DNA from 2 places in the Brucella sp. BE17 genome. Region 2 is predicted to be linked to the other one. Evidence: predicted binding sites of a transcription regulator. Region 2 holds the regulator's gene; the other holds the start of a gene.

Region 1 (3,191 bases), 390 kb from region 2:
GCCGTATTGGCGCTAATGTTGGCCGGAACTGTGGAGGTGGCAAGAATGCCGTTCTTGTGCACGTTCTCGGCAATGTCGAAGATCGCAACATTACCGTTTTGATCACGTGCAGCAATGACCGAGACTTCGCGCTCGAAATCGACAAAGCCTTCTAGAATGGCAGGGGCGTTTTTGATGGCCTCGATCGCGTCCTGCGCTTGTCGCTCATCAAGTGATGTCAGGCGAACCTGCCCCTTGCCGTCATAGCCAAAACGTCGGGTTTTCAGGATGCCCCGCTCGCCGAGCGCTGCAAGGGCTGCAATCAGACTTTCATGATCGTCAACCAGACGCCATTGCGCCGTCTCGATGCCGCTTTCATTGAGAAACTTCTTTTCGGTAAAACGGTCCTGCGAGATTTCAAGCGCTGCCGGAGGCGGCAGAACAATAGCGCTTTCAGCAAGGCCATCCACGGCACTGACCGGCACATTCTCGAATTCATAGGTGATGACATCGCAGGCCTCAGCTAGTTCGCCAAGCGCCGTCGAGTCATCATAGGCGGCAATGATCTGCCGGTTGGCAACCTGTGCCGCCGGGCAATCGGCCTGTGGTTCCAGAATGATCGTATTGAAGCCGAGGCGCGCAGCGGCGATCGCCAGCATGCGGCCAAGTTGCCCGCCGCCGATGATGCCGATGGTGGAACCGGGCTGAAGTGCGTTTATGTTCATCTTACACCTCGTTGGATGGGCGTTCGGCCACACTTTGCGTCTGAGCCAGACGCCATTCATCAAGACGGGCGGCAAGCGTATCATCATGAAGTGCGAGAACGGCTGCTGCGAGAAGCGCTGCGTTGACCGCACCGGCGCGACCAATGGCGAGTGTTCCGACCGGAATGCCTGCAGGCATCTGCACGATAGAGAGCAGCGAATCCTGCCCCGAAAGCGCCTTTGATTGCACGGGAACGCCAAAGACCGGCAGTGGCGTCATGGCCGCAGTCATGCCGGGCAGATGCGCGGCCCCGCCGGCACCTGCAATAATGACCTTGAAACCTTGGGCCTTCGCGCCCTTGGCAAAATCAACCAGCCGGTCGGGTGTGCGATGCGCGGAGACAATGCGGGCATCAAAGGAAATGCCGAGCGCTTCCAGCGTGTCGGTTGCATGGCGCATGGTTTCCCAATCGGACTGGCTGCCCATGATGATGGCGACGTCGGCACTCACGCTCATTGATCATTCCTGTTTCACTGCATTGATTTTTATAAAAGGCAAAGCCGGGCAGGCCCGGCTTGTTTGTTCCATGTAAAGCGCCCTCAGGCGATGATATCGGGAATGACCTGATCTTCAAGCTCCTGAAGCTTGTCCTTGATCTGGAGCTTTTTCTTTTTCATGCGCTGGATGCGCAACTGGTCACAGCCAACTTCCATCATGGCCTTGATGGCTGCATCGAAATCCGCGTGTTCCTGTTTCAGACGTGCGACGGCCAATCTTATCTCGGCCTGATCCTGATCGGACATGCGAAAGCCCCGTTCTTTTGAATAAACATACGGGCTGCGCCATCCCGTCAAAGGCACAGCATCCAGCCCGTTTGGTTGAGCCTTTATCACATTTTTCGTGATTGGAAAATGCTACCACGACAAATTCGACTTTAGACCAAACTCGTGCCAAACTGTCATGGTTCTGTCATGGGAGCGGCTGTCGAAGATAACAATCAATGACGCTTCCCTGGCAGCCGGGACTGTGTGTTCGGCCCGGAAAACAGGAGATGTGCCGGGCGTTTCATGCAGTTTGAGCAGACGGAGCAGCACAGCTTGAACAAAAGCCGGTTTGTTCCGTTGTTATTGTGGAAACAAAACAAAGGAGAACTGATGATGGCTATCGAGTCCCATCTTGCCACGCTCGAAAAGAAGCATGGCGCTCTGGAGCAGGAAATTTCCGAAGCCCTGGCGTCACCGGCAATGGATGATCTTCATGTTACCACTCTCAAGCGCAAGAAACTTCTGCTCAAGGAGCAGATTGAAAAAGTAAAATCCCAAGCCACCCGTCATTAATAATGAAGGTATTTTCGAAGAGCCGTTAGAGCGAACATCACGCCTACGCGGGTGTTAAACACGGTCGCTCTATCGTATTAAATGCGAGCATCTCGCTTTAAGGCTTGAGGAATTTACCAGAATGGTGAAGTTGGCGGCTGTGTCACAGCCGCCGCATATTTTTTTTACAGTTATTTTATTGCTTATTATTTTTCCACCGACCGGCGAAAATATCAGCCTTCCGTCTCTGCTCTCGGATCAAGGTTCAGCGCTTCAGGCGTTGCACCGCGCTCGGATGGCATGCTCTTGAACTGGTCTTTTTCTTCCTTTGGAAGCGCCGCACGCTGGCGAGAGCGGAAGAGGGCATAGCCAGTAATCGAAATATGCGCGAGCATGGTGATGGCAAACAGCCCCGAAGGCCAGAATATATCCATGGCAACCGCGGCAAGCAACGGGCCGAGCATGGTGCCGAAACCATAAAGCAGCAGCAGCCCGCTCGAAACTTTTACAAAGCTTTCCGCCGTTGCATGGTCGTTGGCGTGTGCTACGGCGACCGGATAAAGCGCATAGGCAAGGGCACCGTATAAGCCGGCCATAACGATGATGACGGTGCCATTCGAAGGCGCGGCAATGAAGGTTGCAAGGCCCATCAGGGCAGCGAGAGCCGCGACACCCGCCAGAACCAGCCGACGGTCGACAAGATCGGAAATACGCCCGACGGGAATTTGCATCACAGCACCTGCGGCAATGGTGGCGCTGACCATCAGGGCGATCTGTGTGGTTGAAATGCCGGACTGTGCGCCGAAAACAGCGCCCAGCGTACCCCAGGCACCATTGGCGATGCCGATCAATATGCAGCCGACGAAGGCGGCAGGAGAGTTGCGGTAAAGCGCCTTGAGGTCGAGTTGCACTTCGGTGAGCGGCTTTGGGCTGACGGCGGTGGAAATGGCGGTGGGAATGAGCGCCAGACAGAAAAACACGCCACAGATCATGAAGAGATGGTCGGAACGCACGTCACCAGCTGCGACCAGCATCTGCCCGGACATGGTGGCTCCGTAGTTGACCATCATATAGAGGCCGAAAATCCGCCCGCGCGATTCATTGGTAGCACGCTCGTTGAGCCAGCTTTCGATTACCATGAAAGCACCCGCCATGGCAAAGCCGGTGAACGCGCGCAAGATGACCCAGCTC
Region 2 (3,191 bases):
AAACGGGAGAGCAAGTAATGAATCTGATGACAGAACGATCTCTCGAGAAAGCCGTAGGAGAAAAGATGAACGCCAACGCAAATTCCGTAAAGATGCGCGGCGACAAGGTTTGTGTATTCTATGGTGAGAAGCAGGCCCTGTTCGAAGTTGATCTGGAGGTGCCGGAAAAGATGGTCACGGCGCTGATTGGTCCTTCTGGTTGCGGCAAGTCTACCTTCCTGCGCTCGCTCAATCGCATGAACGACACCATCGAGGGCTGCCGCATCACTGGCAAGATCACGCTCGATGACGAGGATATCTACGATCCAAAAATCGACGTGGTAGAACTGCGCGCCCGTGTCGGCATGGTGTTCCAGAAGCCGAACCCGTTTCCAAAGACCATTTATGAAAATGTGGCCTATGGACCGCGTATCCATGGTCTGGCGCGCAACAAGGCCGATATGGAAGAAATCGTCGTGACCAGCCTTCAGAAGGCCAGCCTTTTCGAGGAAGTGAAAGACCGTCTGCACGATGCAGGCACTGGCCTGTCAGGCGGCCAGCAGCAGCGCCTGTGTATTGCTCGCGCCATTGCAGTCAGCCCAGAAGTAATCCTCATGGATGAGCCATGCTCGGCACTTGATCCTATCGCCACCGCCAAGGTGGAAGAGCTTATCGACGAATTGCGCCAGAACTACACCATCGTTATCGTGACCCACTCCATGCAGCAGGCGGCACGTGTGTCGCAGCGCACGGCCATGTTCCACCTGGGCAATCTCGTCGAAGTGGGCGATACCGAGACGATGTTTACGGCACCGACCGAAAAGCGCACCCAGGATTACATCACCGGACGCTTTGGCTGACGGGTTCTCACGATTTCCATAACGAGGTTTATTATGGCTCAGCATACCGTTAGTGCCTATGACGATGAACTGAAATTCCTTGCGCAAAAGATCGCCGAAATGGGCGGTCATGCCGAACGCATGGTCGAGCAATCCGTGGCAGCCATTGTCAATGCCGACAATGCGCTGGCCCAGCGCGTGATTTCCGACGATCTCATTCTAGATGCAAGCGAGCGCGAGATTGACGATAAGGCTGTCATGATTATCGCCAAGCGCCAGCCAATGGCTGTGGATTTGCGTGAGATCATTGGTTCGATCCGCATTTCAGCCGATCTGGAGCGCGTCGGTGATCTGGGTAAGAATATTGCCAAGCGCGTTGCTGCTGTTTCCGAATCGAGGCAGCCGATCAAGCTTTATCGCGGTCTTGAAACGCTGGCAGAGCTGGCCCTGACGCAGTTGAAGGATGTGCTTGACGCCTATGCGACGCGCTCCGTGCAGCAGATCAATGTGGTGCGTGATCGCGATGACGAAATTGATGCGATGTACACCTCGCTGTTCCGCGAGTTGCTGACCTATATGATGGAAGATCCGCGCAATATTTCGGCCTGCACGCATCTTTTGTTCTGCGCCAAGAATATCGAGCGTATCGGCGATCATGCCACCAATATTGCCGAGACGGTCTATTATATCGTGACTGGCCTGCAGATGCCCACGGAACGCCCCAAGGACGATCTTAGCCACGGCATCGTCGTGGATACGCCAAGCTGAGGCAGACCGACCATTGTCGCTTTGGCGGGGAGCATGAAGGAATAGCGCGACGGCACAGGATCGATACTGGGGGATTTGATCTGCCGTTCGCGGATTTGAACAGGAAATACCGCATGTCACAGGTACCCAAAATCGCTGTGGTTGAAGACGAAGAAGCGTTGAGCGTTCTGCTGCGCTATAATCTGGAAGCCGAAGGCTATCACGTCGATACAATGTTGCGGGGGGATGAGGCGGAAATCGCGTTGCGTGAAAATGTGCCCGACCTTCTCATTCTAGACTGGATGTTGCCGGGCGTTTCTGGCATCGAGCTTTGCCGCCGTCTGCGCCAATGGCCGGAAACGGAACGTCTGCCGGTCATCATGCTGACCGCGCGTGGCGAGGAAAGCGAGCGCGTGCGGGGATTGAGCGTTGGTGCGGACGACTATGTGGTCAAGCCCTTTTCCACGCCGGAACTTCTGGCCCGCGTCAAGGCCATGCTGCGCCGCGCCAATCCGAGCCTGCTTTCGCATGTGCTCAAAGTGGGCGAGCTGGTGCTCGACCGCCAGCAGCACCGCGTTTACCGCAAGGAAAAGGAAATTCGTCTCGGACCGACAGAATTTCGCCTTCTGGAATATTTCATGATGTCGCCGGGCCGCGTCTTTTCGCGCAGCCAGTTGCTCGATGGCGTCTGGGGTCCGGACATCTATGTCGATGACCGTACCGTGGATGTGCATGTCGGACGCCTGCGCAAGGCGATCAATGTCAGCCGCGGTCTTGATCCCATTCGCACCGTGCGCGGAGCTGGCTACTCGTTCGGTTGAATTCTTTCCGCACTGAATTCAAGGTCCGCTTTCCAGCTGGAAGGCGGGCCTTGTTTGATATCTGCGCCAAGCAACACCAGTGATTCGCCTCGTCATAAAGATGAAAACCGGCTGTTTTCACGTAATATTACATTCACCACATCAAAGTTCATGGAACCGTTACGTAGTCAGAAATATGTGCCGGTTGATGTTCTTCGGCGATCATTTTCAAGAAGAAAACCTTGGTGGAAGAAGTTTTTCAGATTAAGGTAATGTTGTGACGCGTATTGCAAGCCGTTGAATTACAACGAATACCATCCATCTCGTCAAGGTCATGTATATTTAAGAAAATATTAATGATTTTGAACTATTTGCGCGGCGATTGAAAAATACGAAATGGTTTACTCCAAGTCAGCAAGGCGTCAAAGAAGCGATTGCAGAATTTGCTCTTTCGTCATTTTTTAGCCTAAAAGTTACAAAACTTTGGATATGACAAGTGAAGTAACGGGCGCGAGAAACTGATCTTCGTCCATTTTCAAAATTGCACCCCAGCCGTGCGCTTATGCTTTTTGACCGGCTGATTATGAAGGGTTCAGATATGCGAGTGAACCCGAGCTATGGAGTGTGCCATTGACGCGCGTGGGTAAATGGAAGCTGCCTGTTCTGGCGGGATTGATTGTAGCACCTTTTTTGGTGACGGGTTGCACGACGACCGGTTCCTCGGCAAAGAGCGATAAGACGGCGTCGACAAGTCACGTCAAGTCAGTCAATGGCGTCAAGACTTACACCTACACGGCGCGAGACCGCAATTGCCTTGAGCGGGCAA

The links. The regulator PhoB, encoded in region 2, activates phosphate uptake and scavenging genes when phosphate is short. The targets are predictions, from matches to a motif close to TGTCATNNANCTGTCAT.
Region 1: a site for PhoB is predicted at 1,641-1,657, ahead of AAIB41_RS07950 (DUF465 domain-containing protein). Genes of this name have one in related genera too.

The regions. Positions count from the first base shown of each region.
Region 1 is NZ_CP154467.1:1,631,269-1,634,459, reverse strand. Features, by position in the region: gene AAIB41_RS07960 (5-(carboxyamino)imidazole ribonucleotide synthase) at 1-704, opposite strand, end outside; gene purE (5-(carboxyamino)imidazole ribonucleotide mutase) at 706-1,194, opposite strand; gene AAIB41_RS07950 (DUF465 domain-containing protein) at 1,284-1,487, opposite strand; gene AAIB41_RS07945 (DUF465 domain-containing protein) at 1,839-2,021, shown strand; gene AAIB41_RS07940 (MFS transporter) at 2,234-3,191, opposite strand, start outside.
Region 2 is NZ_CP154467.1:2,020,539-2,023,729, forward strand. Features, by position in the region: gene pstA (phosphate ABC transporter permease PstA) at 1-2, shown strand, start outside; gene pstB (phosphate ABC transporter ATP-binding protein PstB) at 66-839, shown strand; gene phoU (phosphate signaling complex protein PhoU) at 870-1,586, shown strand; gene phoB (phosphate regulon transcriptional regulator PhoB) at 1,700-2,386, shown strand; gene AAIB41_RS09840 (cell wall hydrolase) at 2,996-3,191, shown strand, end outside.